2 regions of the Arthrobacter sp. NPDC058192 genome follow, and region 1 is predicted to be linked to the other one. Evidence: predicted binding sites of a transcription regulator. Region 1 holds the regulator's gene; the other holds the start of a gene.
What was found. Region 1 encodes LexA, which represses DNA repair genes until DNA is damaged. Its sites were predicted from a motif close to TCGAACANNTGTTCGA; they were not measured.
Positions count from the first base shown of each region.

Region 2: ruvA (Holliday junction branch migration protein RuvA) is a predicted target of LexA. The motif match lies at 5,938-5,953, and genes of this name have one in related genera.

Region 1 covers NZ_JBHVVJ010000022.1:10,007-17,756, reverse strand. The annotation lists gene ACFVVK_RS18935 (SseB family protein) at 22-990, opposite strand; gene priA (bifunctional 1-(5-phosphoribosyl)-5-((5-phosphoribosylamino)methylideneamino)imidazole-4-carboxamide isomerase/phosphoribosylanthranilate isomerase PriA) at 1,004-1,750, opposite strand; gene ACFVVK_RS18925 (hypothetical protein) at 1,800-1,958, opposite strand; gene hisH (imidazole glycerol phosphate synthase subunit HisH) at 1,959-2,735, opposite strand; gene hisB (imidazoleglycerol-phosphate dehydratase HisB) at 2,732-3,358, opposite strand; gene ACFVVK_RS18910 (histidinol-phosphate transaminase) at 3,452-4,570, opposite strand; gene ACFVVK_RS18905 (LysM peptidoglycan-binding domain-containing protein) at 4,638-5,039, opposite strand; gene lexA (transcriptional repressor LexA) at 5,392-6,141, shown strand; gene ACFVVK_RS18895 (ATP-dependent DNA helicase) at 6,144-7,750, opposite strand, start outside.
Region 2 covers NZ_JBHVVJ010000013.1:84,032-91,781, reverse strand. The annotation lists gene ACFVVK_RS14105 (RelA/SpoT family protein) at 1-253, opposite strand, end outside; gene secF (protein translocase subunit SecF) at 502-1,521, opposite strand; gene secD (protein translocase subunit SecD) at 1,522-3,294, opposite strand; gene yajC (preprotein translocase subunit YajC) at 3,400-3,843, opposite strand; gene ruvB (Holliday junction branch migration DNA helicase RuvB) at 4,056-5,192, opposite strand; gene ruvA (Holliday junction branch migration protein RuvA) at 5,185-5,829, opposite strand; gene ruvC (crossover junction endodeoxyribonuclease RuvC) at 5,991-6,569, opposite strand; gene ACFVVK_RS14070 (YebC/PmpR family DNA-binding transcriptional regulator) at 6,618-7,373, opposite strand; gene pdxT (pyridoxal 5'-phosphate synthase glutaminase subunit PdxT) at 7,377-7,750, opposite strand, start outside.

The DNA.
Region 1 (7,750 bases):
GGGTCCCCGTTGGGCCGTCAGCTATGGTGCTGCGCGCTGCAGCTTGACCTCGATCGAATCAACCCGCTCGGCAAAGATTTCATTCCGGGCCCAGGTGTTCTGGAGACCGGCGACGACGGACTGCACGCCGGCGGCGTCGAGTCCGTCTTCAAGGTACAGGACCACGCGGAGTTCCGGGCCGGCTCCCCCGCCGGGCAGCCGCCTGCCATCGGCCGTGGCCGCGGCCACTCCGGCGCCTGGCTGGACATCAACGGCCCGGACCGGCGGGAAGGCCGCCGCGCTCTCCCCGACGGTGCGGGCGACTTCCGGGTCGGTGTATGACGGCGTCCAGGATTGTTGCCGGGCAAGGGCCCACACCGCAGGGCGGCGCACCACGAATGTCACTTCGGAGCCGGGATCGAGGACGAGCAACTCGGCCGATTCCGCGACCGCGGACAGTGCCGCCCGGGCAGCGTAGACGGCCACCGGCCTGGCTTCCGGATGCCACGCCTCCAGCGCCGCCGCCGAGGTGAAGACCGGCATGGCGGTCCGCCCGTCCGGCGCCTTGAGGGTCACGAGTGCCATGTCGGCTTGTTTGTCGCTGTGGAGTTCAGCCCCGTGCAGTCCGTCCCCGTGGGCTCCGACGGCTTCACCTTCTTCGGCGAGCTGGGCGAGAATCGGAACGAAGACCCGGGCTGTGGCGAGCGCGGCCACCACGGCTGCCTCATCGGCACTGCCCTCGGCGAGACCGGCTATGGCTGCCAGGTAGCCGGCGTCGGCAGCGCCCTCGTCGTCTTCGAAATTGTGGATCTTCGCGTCATCGCCGGACAGGCTTCGGCCCGCCCACGGTTGCCCGGCGGAGTCGGCGGCCCCGCCGGCGCCGGCAAGGGCGGCCGCGATGTGTCCGGGCAGGTGCCGGACGGGAGCCGTTTCCGCCCCGCTCTGCGCTGCATCACGGGGTTCGCGATCATGGGGGTGGCGGGGGTTACGGGAGTCGCCGGTGTGCGCCATGGCTACGGTCGCCTTAGCGGCGGCCGGCGACGTCGAGGGCCTCGGGCAGCGTGAAGTTGCCGTTGTAGAGGGCCTTGCCGACGATGGCGCCCTCGACGCCGAGCGGCACCAGGGAACGCAGGACCAACAGGTCCTCGAGGCTGGAGATGCCGCCGGAGGCCACCACGGGCTTTCCCGTCTTCTCGACCATCTGCCGCAGGAGTTCGACATTGGGGCCCTGCAGCGTGCCGTCCTTGGTCACGTCGGTGACGACGTAGCGGGCGCAGCCGGCCTCCTCCAGGCGGCCAAGCACGTCCCAGAGGTCCCCGCCCTCCTTGGTCCAGCCCCGGCCGGCGAGCGTGGTGCCGCGGACGTCCAGGCCGACGGCTATCTTGTCGCCGAAACGCTCGATCACCCGGGCCGTCCATTCCGGGTTCTCCAGGGCCGCCGTGCCCAGGTTGACGCGGGCGACGCCAAGGTCGAGCGCCTTCTCGAGCGATTCGTCGTCGCGCAGGCCGCCGGAGAGCTCCACTTTGATGTCGAGTCGGCCCACCACCTCGCGCAGCAGCTCCGCGTTGGAGCCCCGCCCGAAGGCGGCATCCAGGTCGACCAGATGCACCCATTCAGCGCCCTGCTCCTGCCAGTTGAGCGCAGCCTCCAACGGCGTGCCGTAGCTCGTCTCACTGCCGGCTTCGCCCTGCACCAGCCGGACGGCCTGTCCGTTGACGACGTCGACGGCGGGGAGAAGCTCGAGTACGGGCAGCGGGGATTCGGTGGTCATCGTGGTGTCCTCAGCTTGGGGATTGGTGGTTAGGAAGGCGGCGGGACTGTCAGGACGCCGGCAGGGTCAAAAGGTAGGCGGCGAGCAGCGACATTCCGGCCAGGAGGTAGAACACGATCTGCACCCAGCGCGGACTTTTCTGTTGCCTGAAGGAGATGGCGCCGCCCACCAGAAGTCCGGCGAGGCCCATGAGCACCAGGGACCACATCTAGGCGGTCTGTTCCGGGGTTGCGCGGTTCGGGGTACCCTGTTCCGGCGCTGTGGGGTTTGGCGCTGCAGGCCGCAGGCCCTCGACCCAGTTGCGCAGCAGCCGGGCGCCGGCGTCGCCGGACTTCTCCGGGTGGAACTGCGTGGCACACAGCGGACCGTTTTCCACCGCCGCGATGAACGGGCCACCGTGCTCGGACCAGGTCACCAGCGGCGCTGCCATCCGGGGCTGGATGACCTCGAAGTCCCAGTTCTGCACCCCGTAGGAGTGGACGAAGTAGAACCGCTCGCCTTCGACACCGGCGAACAGCCTGGACCCCTCAGGCACTGTGACCGTGTTCCAGCCCATGTGCGGCACGACATCGGCGGCCAGCGGCTCCACCTTGCCGGGCCACTCCCCCATGCCTTCAGCCTCGGTGCCGTGTTCGACGCCGGCCTCGAACAGCACTTGGAGTCCGACGCAGATAGCCAGCACGGGCCGGCCGCCCGCGACGCGGCGGCCGATCATGCGGATCGCGTCCACGGACTTGAGCTCCCGCATGACGGTCTCGAAGGCACCGACGCCGGGGACAACGAGCCCGTCGGCATTCAGGACGTCTGCAGGCTTGGAACTGAGGATGACTTCGGCGCCGGCCCGCTCCAGCGCGCGGACGGCAGAGCGGACGTTGCCGGAACCATAGTCCAGCACCGTCACGGTGGGTTTGCCCTCCGGGGAAGCGGGCTTGGTGCTTGCGGCGGGGTCGATGATCGCCCCGCCGCGGAGGATCGGGCCGCTCACAGGGCACCCTTGGTGGACGGGATGCCTTCGACGCGCGGATCCGGTTCGACGGCTGCGCGAAGGGCACGTGCGAAAGCCTTGAACTGGGCCTCGACGATGTGGTGGGGGTCGCGTCCCGCTGTGACGTTCATGTGCAGGCAAATCCCGGCGTGGAGCGTGATCGCCTCGAAGACGTGGCGGGTCAGGGAGCCCGTGAAGTGGCCGCCGATCAGGTGGTATTCCTGTCCTGCCGGCTCCCCTGCGTGGACCAGGTACGGACGGCCCGACACGTCAACGACCGCCTGCGCGAGGGCTTCGTCCAGGGGGACGGTCGCCTCGCCAAAGCGGCGGATCCCTGCCTTGTTGCCCAAGGCCGTGCGCAGCACCTCGCCGAACGTGATGGCCACGTCCTCGACTGTGTGGTGAACATCGATGTGGGTGTCGCCGGAGGCCTTGACGGTCATGTCAATCAGGGAGTGCTTGCTCAGGGCCGTCAGCATGTGGTCATAGAAAGGGACCGACGTGTGGATGTCAGAGACACCGGTGCCGTCCAGGTTGATCTCGACCAGGACCGAGGACTCGCTGGTGGTCCGTTCCATACGGGCGGTCCGGCCCTCGGCGGCGGTAGATCCGGTGTTGCTCATGTAGGTGTGTCCTTTGGAAGAAGGCAGGAGGCGGGCTCAGTGGCAATGCTGCGCGCCAAGACTCTGTGACGGGGCGCTGGCTCCCCATCAAGTTTAAGCCCGCGGCTGGGCGGGAGTGTTCAGGATGCGTTCAAGGGCTTCAAGGAAGGCTGTGGTTTCCGTCTCCGTGCCTGCGGTCACGCGGAGATGCCCGGGGATGCCGACGTCGCGGATGAGGACCCCGGCGTCCAGCAAGCCCTGCCAGACCTCGTGGGGGTTCTCGAGGCCGCCGAAGAACACGTAGTTGGAGTCGGAGGCGGCCGGCTTCAGGCCCAGCCGGGTCAGTTCGGACACGATCCGGTCGCGCTGGCGCTTGATGTCGGCGACGTCCGCCATGAGAGCCACCCGGTGGCGCAGGGCGGCCAGGGCCGTGGCCTGGGTGATGGCAGACAGGTGGTATGGGAGGCGGACCAGGCGCAGGGCGTCGGCGACCTCCGGGGCCGCGGCCATGTACCCCAGGCGGGCCCCCGCCAAGGCAAAAGCCTTGCTCATGGTGCGGGAGACAATGAGCCGCTCCCGGCCCGGCAACAGTGCGAGGGCGCTAGGCGTGCCGTCGTGGGCGAACTCGTGGTAGGCCTCGTCGACGATCACGATGGTCTGGCTGGCCTCGCCGGCGTCGTAGACTGCCTCGACCACATCGGGCCCGAGTCCCGTACCGGTGGGGTTGTTCGGGGAGCACAGGAAAACGATGCTGGGCTGAAGCCCGCGGACCTGGCGGGCTGCGGATTCCGCGCTGAGCCCGTAGTCTGCCGCCCGCGTCCCGACGATGTATTCCGTATCCGTGCCGGACGCCAGCAGCGGGTACATCGAGTACGTGGGAGGGAAGCCGAGCGCTGTACGGCCGGGACCGCCGAAAGCCTGGAGGATTTGCTGCAGCACTTCGTTGGAGCCATTTGCGGCCCAGATGTGCTCCGCGCCCAGACCGTGGCCGAGGTACTCGGCGAGGGCCTCCCGCAGTTCCGTGAACTCCCGGTCCGGATACCGGTTCAGCCCGGCGGCGGCGGCGCTGACAGCCTCGGTGATGGCCGCGCGGACATCGTCCGGGACGCCATGGGTGTTCTCGTTGACGTTGAGCAGGATGGGGACGTCGAGCTGGGGCGCGCCGTAAGGGCGCAGGCCACGCAAATTGGTTCGAAGGGGCAGTCGGTTGAGGCGCTCAAGCTGGTCAGTCACGTGACCAGTTTAAGTGGAACCGGCACGGGCGCTGAAACTGTGACAGCCAGGCGGTGTTCCAAGGTGGCTAGTTCGACGGGACGAACAGCTGCTGGCCCGGCATCACATGCGCGGCATCGAGGTTGTTCAGCTGCACGATATCGGCCACGACGTCGCGGGGATCGCGTTCCGGGGCCACGGAACCTGCGATGGCCCAGAGCGTCTCCCCCGGCTGGACTGTGACGGAGATGGCGGGCGTCACCGTCAGCTGGTCCGCGGAATCCGCCGCCTTGGCCGGAGCAACGAGGAATCCGCTGAACGACAGGATGAGCGCCGCCAGCAGGATCAGCGGGACACCAAAAAAGACGAAGCGTCCGCGCCGAGTCAGGCGCAGCGGCGGCTGCTTTGATCGGCCGGCGGAGACCGAAAAAGCGCTGCGGGCAAAAGAGCCGGGAACCAAACTGGCGTGGGACGCGCTTGCTGCTGACATGAACTGAGCCCTCCTGGACCATACGGTGCCGCCCGGCGTGCTCCACTTACCGCCGCCAACCGGCCAAACTTTCGAACATAAAACCGAACGATCTGTTCGACTCCCCAAACTCTGAATCGAACACATCTTCGAATCCTGCTGGTTCTGTTTTAGCACTTAGTAACGAACGATGTCGAGACTCGCTAGAACAAATGTTTGAAAAAGCTCTGCGGCTGGCCTACTTTTGAGGGGTAGACAACCACTTGTGAACTCGATCATTGGTAGTTGATCAGCAGGGTCTGACATTTCAGGCCTGGTGTTCCCGGTGACAGTAGCCACGGCGACCGGGCGGAACGGAAAGGCATTGGCGAACATGGCAGCACAAGCCACCGGCGGACGGGCAACCTCACGGAGCGCCCAGCCCGCACGGGCCCCTAAGAGCCTCACCGTCCGCCAGAAGAAAATCCTGGAGACCATCCAGCGTTCGGTCACTGACAACGGCTACCCGCCGTCCATGCGCGAAATCGGCGATACCGTCGGGCTCGCCAGCCTGTCGAGCGTCACCCATCAGCTCTCCCAGCTCGAAAAGCTGGGCTACCTGCGGCGCGATCCGAAGCGCCCGAGGGCGATGGAAGTGCTGATGCCCCTGACCCTGGACGAGGGGCCCGCCTCCATCTCGGGTGTCGGGAAGTCCAGCGGCCTCCGCACCGTCGGAGGGCTATCCGTCACTGAACTGGCCAGCGCCACCGACACGGCCATGGTGCCGTTTGTCGGACGCATCGCGGCCGGTGGGCCAATCCTCGCGGACCAAGTGGTGGAGGACGTCATGCCCCTCCCGCGCCAGCTCGTGGGCCACGGCGAACTGTTCATGCTCAAGGTAGCCGGCGACTCGATGATCGATGCCGCCATCTGCGACGGCGACTGGGTGGTGGTCCGCCGCCAGGGTGACGCCGTGAACGGCGACATCGTTGCCGCACTGCTGGACGACGAAGCCACAGTCAAGACGTTCCGTCAGCGGGACGGGCACACCTGGCTGTTGCCGCAAAACACCCAGTACGAGCCCATCCTGGGCGACCACGCCGTGATCATGGGCAAGGTCGTCTCGGTGCTGCGCTCCCTTTAGCGCTAGGCCTTCGCGGCGTCCTTCGCAAGGCGCTTGAGGGCGGCCACGGCGATGGACGGATCGGTGGTCGGCCAGAAGGGCGGAAGCGCGGCCCGCAGGAAGCCGCCGTAGCGCTCCGTGGACAACCGTGAATCAAGCACCGCCACCACTCCCTTGTCCGACGTCGAACGGATCAGGCGGCCGGCCCCCTGGGCGAGCCGGATCGCGGCGTGCGTGGCAGAGACGGACATGAAACCGTTGCCGCCGGACTGCGCAACGGCGCGCGACCGAGCCGTCATCAACGGGTCGTCAGGCCGCGGGAAGGGGATCCTGTCGATGACCACCAGCCGGCAGGACACCCCCGGAACGTCGACGCCCTGCCACAGTGACATGGTGCCGAACAGGCACGTGTCCGGCTCGTCGGCAAACTGCCGCACAAGCGCCGTCATGCTCGACTCCCCCTGGCACAGGATGCTCATGCCCAGCCGCGGCCGCATGGCGTCAGCGGCTTCCTCGGCCGCCCGCCGGGACGAAAACAGGCACAAGGCGCCGCCGCCGGAGGCACGGATCAGCTTCTCCAGTTCGTCCAGGGCCTCCGGCGAGGTTCCCCGGCCGGGTTTGGGCAGGTGCTGGGCAACATAGAGGATGCCCTGCTTCGGATAGTCGAAGGGCGATCCGACGTCGACGCCGGTCCAGCACGGGGCGCCGCTGCCCACAAGGCCGAGGCCGCCGGCCGCAGGCTCGAAGGCCGCCCCGATAGCCAGCGTCGCCGACGTCAGGATGACGGTGTGGTCGGCGAACAATCCCTCACGCAGGCGCCCCGCAACGCTCAGCGGAGCAACGTTGATCAAGGCCGGCGCGCTATCGTCGGGCTGGGAGTAGCCTTGCGCCGGATCAAAGGTGCTGTTGCGGGAGAACCACACCACCTCACGGTTTTCCCGCGCGGCCAGGAGCCGTTCGCAGAGTTCCAGGATGACCATCAGCCGGGAGCGAGCCAGCTGGCGGCCGCCGTCGGCCGTTGTGGAGCTGTCCCCCTTGGAATCGGACAGCGCGGCACGGCAGGCGTCGCGCAGCTGGTCGATGCAGTCCAGCTGTTCCGTGTTCAAACCGTTCGGCATCAGCCCGCTGGGGACTCCGGCAAGGGCCAGTTCCAGATGGGACGCGGCATTGTTCAGCGCGTCCACGGTGATGCCGGTGTGCTTCCGCGCCCCGGAGGCAGCGGCGTGCACCATGGCCACGGAGAGCTGGCCGGAGACCGCGCCGGTGACGCGGTCCTGCAGTTCGTGGGCCTCGTCCACCACCACGACGTCGTACTCGGGCAGGACCGCCAGGCCTTCGAAGGCGCTGACGGCCAGCATGGCGTGGTTGGTGACGACGACATCGGCGTCCGCGGCGTTCTGGCGGGCCAGTTCGCTGAAGCACTCAGCAGCGTGCGGGCACTTTTGCGCGCCCAGGCATTCCATGGAGGTGACGGAGACCTGTCGCCAGGCCCGGTCCGTGACCCCGGGCATCAGTTCATCCCGGTCCCCCGTGGCCGTCTCCTCGGCCCACTCGCGCAGGCGGACCACTTCCTTGCCGAGCTGGGAGGACGGGCCCCCGAGCGCGGCGGCGAAGTGCGGCACGCTGGTGT
Region 2 (7,750 bases), on a different contig from region 1:
CCAGGAAGGCGCGCTGGATGAGGTCGAAGTCTTCTTTGGGATTGTTGGCGCGCACGGTGCGCAGCAGCGGCTCCAGGATGGGGGAATAGGCGGGCGCCCCGCGGCCCGTCAGCCGAGCAAGGCGCGACCTCGTGCGTTCACGCCGGCCCGGAAACGTTGGCCGGGCGCCGGTGTTGCCGACAGGTACTGGCACATCGGGACGTCCGGGAGCCACCAAGCCAGTCGGATGACCCTGGCCTGGGCCCTTGTCCACAGGTGCCACCGGCACCGGCGTCGAACGTTCTTCCAATGGAGCACCTCTCGCGACCGGTTTAATTATTCAAGTGTATTCCCGCGGCAGGATACTTCGATAACCCGCCGGAATGCGGAGACGGGCCGAAGACCGTCCTCAGGACGTTCTCCAGCCCGTCGATGGACCGTTCAAGGGCGGACCGTTAAGGGCAGCAGGGGCATGGGGTGCCCCGCCACCCGGGGCATCAGACCGTCCCGCGAGGGGTGGACTCAGGCCGGCGCGGCCGTTGCCTGCGCGCCAGCCTTGGCGGCCGCGTCCGCGCGCCGCTGCTCCACGCGCTTGGCCTGCTTGACCAGGTCAGGTTCGCCTTGCCGCAACGCGGCGTACAGCGGTGCCGCGATAAAGATCGTCGCGGCGGTGCCAACCAGGATGCCCACAAACAGCGCCAGGGACAGGTCCCGCAGGGTTCCGGCGCCCAGCAGCCCGGCACCGATGAAGAGGATGGCGCCAACCGGCAGGATCGCCACCACCATGGTGTTGATGGAGCGGACCAGGGTCTGGTTGATGGCGAGGTTGACCTCTTCGGCGAACGTCCGCCGGGTGGATGCCTGGATCTCCGACGTGTTCTCGCGGATCTTGTCGAACACCACCACGGTGTCATACAGGGAGTAGCTGAGCACGGTGAGGAAGCCGATAATCGCCGACGGTGTCACTTCGAAGTCACTGAGCCCGTAAACACCGGCGGTAATGAACATCGTGACGACCATCCCGACGAGGGCCGAGAGCGACATCTTCCAGGTCCGGAAGTAGAGCGCCATCAGTACGGCAGCCAGGCCGACGAAGGTTGCCAGGCCGATCAGGGCCTGCTTGGTGACGTCGGCGCCCCAGGTGGGGCCGACAAAGGTGGAGGTGACCTCGTTCTCCGTCACGCCGTAGGCCTTGGTGAGGCCTTCCTTGATCTGCAGTGTCTCGTCGTCGCTGAGCTTGTCCGTCTGGATGCGCATGGTGTTGCCGGCGACGTTGGCCACGCGGGGCACGGCGCCCGGCACGACTTGCTGAACGGCCTTCTCGCCGCGGGATGCCTCGGTGGACGTCACGTTGGAGACGGTGAACTCGGAGCCGCCGCGGAACTCGATGCCAAGGTTGAAGCCGCCCTTGGCGACCGGGATCAGGATCGACAGGGCGACCGCGATCCCGGCAATCAGGAACCAGACCTTCCTGTAACCGACAAAGTCGTAGGAGCGCTTGCCCGTATACAGCTCATTGCCGAACGTTGAGAAGTTGACCATTTACTTGCCCTCCTGGGATGTGATCTTGGAGGACCCGGCGAGCTGCCCCTGCTTTGCCTGCTCCTGCTTTTCCGCGAGTCGTCGTTCGGCGATCGTCATCCGGCGCTCCGCCTCTGCCGCGGCTCCGGAATTCTTCGCCCGCACCAGCACGGGCTTGTCCTCCGGGGTACGGAGCCGGCCGGCCCCACGGTACAGCGGGACGGCACCGAGGCGCTTCGGGTCAAGACCCGAGAACCGGTGGCCTTCGCCGAAGAACTTGGTCCGGGCCAGCAGCTGCAGGGTGGGGTGGGTAAACATGAAGACGACGATGAGGTCGGCGATGGCGGTGAGGCCGAGGGTGAAGGCGAAGCCGCGGACGTTGCCCACCGCCACGAAGAACAGCACGACGGCGGCGAGGAGGTTTACGGCCTTGGACGCCAGGACGGTGCGCTTGGCCCGCTTCCAGCCGTTCTCCACGGCAGAGACCAGGCCGCGGCCTTCGCGAAGTTCGTCGCGGATGCGTTCGAAGTAGACGATGAAGGAGTCCGCCGTCTGGCCGATGGCGACGATCAGGCCAGCCACGCCGGCGAGCGAAAGCCGGTAGTTCTCGGTCCAGCCGAGGATGGCGATGGCAAGGAACGTCAACACTCCGGCGATCACCAGGGATGCGACAGTCACGAAGCCAAGGGCTCGGTACTGGAACAGCGAGTAGACCACCACGAGCAGCAGGCCGATCAGGCCGGCGAGCATGCCCATGCGGAGCTGCTCCCCGCCAAGGGTTGCCGAGATTTGCTGTTCGCTCTGGATTTCGAAGCTGATCGGCAGGGCGCCGAAGCGAAGCTGGTCGGAAAGGGCCTTCGCGGATTCCTCGGTAAACCCGCCCGTGATCTGCGGGCGGCCATCAGTGATGACGGCGAGGGAACGCGGGGCGGAGATGACCTGGTCGTCCAGGACGATGGCGAACTGGGCCTTCGGATCGGAACCCGTCTCGCCGCCGCCGGCGGCGTAGAACTGGTACAGGCGCTGTGTGACGTCCTTGAACTTGGCGGTGCCCGCCTCGTCGAACTGAATGTTGACGGCCCATTCGTTGGTCACGGCGCCCTGGGCGCCGCGCTGCAACTGGAAGGAGGAGGACTTGATGTTCGAGCCCTTCACTTCAACCGGGCCCAGGATGTATTTGATGGCAGGTGACTTGGCCGACGCAGGCTCACAGGTCACCAGCGGCTTCGTCGGATCGGACCGCTGCTGCTTGTCCTGCGACGGGTTGTCGCAGTCAAGTGCCTCAAACTGCTTGTAGATCGCGGGGGTAATCCAGTTTGTGTCGCTGCTGTTCGCCGGCGCGGCCGTCGGTTTGGGTATTTGGCCTTCCGGCGTACGTGATGCTGCGGGGACTGCGGCGCCGGCGCCCGTCTGGAGAACGGGGCGGAAATTCATGTCCGCGGAAGCCTGGATCAGCGCACGGGTCTCCTTGGCAGGAGTTCCCGGAAGGCTGACAACGACGTTGCGGCCGGACTGCGTGCTGATCTCAGCTTCGGCAACGCCGGAGCCGTCGACGCGCTGACGAATGATCGCCACGGCCTGGTTCAGCTGATCTTCGGTAATACCCGAACCGCCCTCAACCTTGGGCGCCAGAATCATCTGGGTGCCGCCTTCGAGGTCCAGGGCGAGCTTGGGAGTCCACCCGGCCTGGCCGGCAATGGTGCCGCCCGCCAGAACGGCGGTCATGGCGGCGATGAGTACGCCAAGCCATACCAACGTTCTGATGGCTGAGTGTTTGGGGCCAGTTCGTGCCATTGTCGATCTTTCTATTTATTGACGGCGGATCCGCCGGCGGGGGCACTTGGCCCCGCCAGCGGATGCCCGCAACCGTTGCTTCGCGGGATAGCCCAGGTAGGCAGACTAGCTGTCTTTCTTGCCCTCGTCGTTGAGTCGGCGCAAGGTTTCCTCGGGGGTTTCGGTCCGGGGCGCTTCGTTAAGAGGGGCGGCGCTGTCCGTCTTCTCCATGGTCAGTGAGTTGTCAGTGGTCACGGAGTCCTCCGTGGTCAGCGAGGAAGCGTCGTGGGGAACAACTGTCGGCTCCTCCGCCGCCGCTACCGGCTCCACAATCTTGGTGACAGCCTGGCGGTGGACAGTGGCGGTATTGCCCGGGGACAGCTCGAGCGTGACCTTGTTCTCGGCCTCGTCGATGTCGACGATCCGGCCGAACAGTCCGAAGCTCGTCATAACCTCGACGCCAGGCCCGAACTTGGACTGGAGCTGGGTCTGCTGCTGCTGGGTCTTCTTGTTCCGTCGGAACATCATGAAGACGAACACACCGAGCATGACGAACAGGAGAATTGTCATTGGATCCAAGGGGATTGTTCCGTTCTGTACTTGCATAGCTGTTTTTCAGCAACGTCCGTTTGCTCCGGGCGGCGCGGGGCACGAGCCGCCACGGAACCCTGTCCGCGAGACCATCCCCCGCCGCCGGCGGCTACCTACTCTCCGCCCACGGAAACAAACCCGGACGTGCCGAGCGTCATACCAGTCTAAAGGGAAAAGCTGAAAGAACGGTGCTAGCTGCTATAACGGAACCGTTCCGGACCAGTTTCGTCGCCGAATTCTGCGCCGATTTCTCCGCCGGGGTTGCCTGGCGTCCCGTCGCCCCGCTCGTCGGATTGGAACAGCTCCAGGGGATCTTGCCCAAAGACTCCCGCGGGCACGGCGAAGCCCAGGTGTGTCCATGCAGGGGCCAGGGCGATGCGGCCCCGGGGCGTCCGGCCGAGCAGCCCCTCACGGACGAGGTACGGCTCGGCGACGGTTTCCACGGTCTCTGTTTCCTCGCCGACGGCGATCGCCAGCGTGGAAAGGCCCACCGGTCCTCCGCCGAACTTGGTAATAAGGGCTTCCAGAACGGACCGGTCCAGCCGGTCCAGCCCGCGCTTGTCCACCTCGTACATGTCCAAGGCCGCGGACGCCGCTCGGGCATCAATTTGCTCGATGCCGTGCACGAGTGCCCAGTCCCGCACCCGTCGCAGGAGCCGGTTGGCGATGCGGGGCGTGCCCCGGGACCGTCCGGCGATCTCGCTGAATCCCGCCGAATTGACCTTCAGGTCCAGCAGGCCCGCGGACCTGCGCAGGACGAGCTCCAGCTCTTCGACTGAATAAAACTCGAGGTGGCCGGTGAAACCGAAACGGTCACGCAGCGGTCCGGGGAGCAGACCGGCGCGCGTGGTGGCGCCCACCAGCGTGAACGGCGGCAGCTCGAGCGGGATGGCGGTTGCGCCGGCGCCCTTGCCGACGACGATGTCCACGCGGAAGTCCTCCATGGCCATGTACAGCATTTCCTCGGCCGGCCGGGACATGCGGTGGATCTCGTCCAGGAAGAGGACTTCGCCTTCAGAGAGCGAGGACAGGATGGCCGCGAGGTCGCCCGCGTGCTGGATGGCCGGCCCGCTGCTGATCCGCAGCGGAACGTTCATTTCCGCGGCGATGATCATCGACAGCGTGGTCTTTCCCAGGCCCGGAGGGCCGGAGAGCAATACATGGTCCGCGCTGCGGCCCCGCATGCGCGAGGCCTCAAGGACGAGGGACAACTGCTTCCGGACCCGGTGCTGGCCCACGAAGTCGTGCAGGTTCTTGGGCCGCAGGGCGGCTTCAATAGCGCGCTCCTCCGGCTCCTCTCCCCCGGCAACAATGGACGGCTCAGCCACGCGCGCCTACCCGGTTTCCGGCGCGGGCGCCGTCCTGCCCGAGCCACCGCAGCGTAGCGCGGAGGATCTCCGCCACGTTGCCGGCCGCGGCCAAATCCGGGGAATCGGCGAGGGACTTGTCAATGCTGGCGGCCGCGTCCTTCTCGGACCAGCCAAGGCTGGTCATGGCCGCGACGACCTGCGGCTTCCACACGGACTCCGCGGAAACCTGCGGCACCGACGCCCCGGCCGTGCCGTGCGGGACGAGCTTGCCGGCGAGTTCCAGCACAATACGGCCAGCCACCTTGGGGCCGATGCCGGGGACCTTCGTGAAGGCCTTGCCATCGCCGGAGTGGGCGGCCACGCGGATGGCTTCGGGTTCGTGGACGGCCAGCACGGCCAGGGCCAGGCGGGGTCCGACGCCGCTGACGCTGAGCAGGACGTCAAACACAACACGTTCGTCGTCGCTCGCAAAGCCGAACAGGGTCAACGAGTCCTCGCGCACAATCAGAGACGTGAACAGCTTCCCCTCTTCCCCCACGTGGAGGCTGCTGAGCGTCTGCGGCGTGGCGTTGACGCTCATGCCGGCGCCGTTGAGGTCGATCACAGCGGAGGACAGGCCTACGTGCGCTACGGTTCCGCGAAGAAAACTGATCAAGGCCTGGCTCCTGGTCTACAGCTTGGTGTGTCTTCAGATGGGGGGTGTACGGCTTGCTGCGATCCGCAACCACGAACCAGATGACAAGCCGGCCGGCGACCCAATCGTCCGAACATATCTACGAATACCCTACCAAGTTCCATGGGGGGTACAGGCGGACATTAGCGCGCGCGGCGCGCCTTGGCCTCCGCGTCCGCCCACGCCCGCTGGGCCGGGGTGAGCGACTGGCTTCCCGGGCCCGTCGTCGAGACGGCGGCGCCGCTGCCGGCCCGCCAGGCGTGGGTGATGGCCAGGGCCAGGGCGTCGGCGGCGTCGGCGGGGCGCGGCGGCGCATCCAGCCGGAGGATCTTGGTTACCAGCTTCGTCACGGCGTCCTTGTTGGAGGTGCCGCTGCCCGTTACCGCGGCCTTGACTTCGGACGGCGTGTGGAGCGCCACCGGGATGCCGCGGCGGGCGGCGGCCGCAATGACGACGCCGGAGGCCTGGGCAACGCCCATGACGGTGCTGACGTTGAGCTGGGAAAAGACCCGCTCCACGGCGAGGACGTGCGGTTCGTACCGGTCCAGCCAGTCGTCGATGGAAGTGGCGATGACGAGCAGCCGCTGGTCCAGGCTCTCCTCTGGTGAGGTTCCCACCACACCGAAGTCAACCATGGTGGCACGCCGGTTCTTTTCGACGTCGACGACGCCGATGCCGCAGCGGGTGAGGCCCGGGTCAACCCCCAAGACGCGCAGCGTCAAGGTCGGGCCGTCAAGACCGGGCCTCAAAGTCACGTCGTGGTGACCGGGTCACTCGGCTTCCAGTGCGGCCTGCACTTCGTCGCTGAGGTCGGCGTTGCTGTAGACGTTCTGGACGTCGTCGAGGTCCTCCAGGGCGTCCACGAGCTTCATGAACTTCTTAGCGGCGTCGACATCCAGCGGCACCTCCATCGAGGGCACGAATTCGGCCTCGTCGGTGTCGTATTCAATCCCGGCTTCCTTGAGCGCATCGCGGATGGCCTGCAGGTCGGTCGGCTCGGAGTGGATCTCGAAGCTGTCGCCGTTGTCCTTGACTTCCTCCGCACCCGCGTCCAGGACGGCCATCAGCAGGTCATCCTCGGTGAGGCCGTTCTTGGGCAGCGAAACCACACCCTTGCGCGTGAAGAGGTAGCTGACCGAGCCGGGATCGGCGATGGTGCCGCCGTTGCGGGAAATGGCCAGGCGGACCTCGGAGGCGGCACGGTTTTTGTTGTCCGTGAGGCACTCGATCAGCAGCGCCGAGCCCTGGGGGCCGCGGCATTCGTACATGATCTCGGTGTAGTCCACGACCTCGCCGGTAAGCCCGGCGCCGCGCTTGATGGCGCGGTCGATATTGTCGTTGGGGACGGAGGTCTTCTTGGCCTTCGTGACGGCAAGTTCCAGGCCCGGGTTGCCCGCGAGGTCCGGGCCGCCCATCCGCGCGGCAACTTCGATGTTCTTGATCAGCTTGGCGAACGACTTGGCCCGGCGGCTGTCAATGATGGCCTTTTTGTGCTTGGTCGTTGCCCATTTGGAGTGGCCTGACATGCTTTACGCTTCTCCTCTGATCATTCGAATAAACAGTTCATGCACGCGCTTCTCCCCCGTCACTTCCGGGTGGAAGGAGGTGGCCAGCAGCTTGCCGGAACGCACTGCAACAATTCTAGCCGTCCCGTCGAGGGATTCGGGGTGGGCCGCCTTGGACGGCTCCACCTGCGCGAGGACCTCGACGCCGTCGCCTGCGCGCTCTACCCAGGGCCCGCGGATGAAGACGGCGTGGACGGGAGCGACTTCGCCGTCTGCCGCGCTGAACTCCAACTCCTTGAAGTCGAGGTCCGTCTCAAAGGACTCGCGCTGCCGGCCGAACGCGTTGCGGCGCACCGTGATGTCGAGCCCGCCGAAGGTCTGCTGCGGGTTGCCGGCGA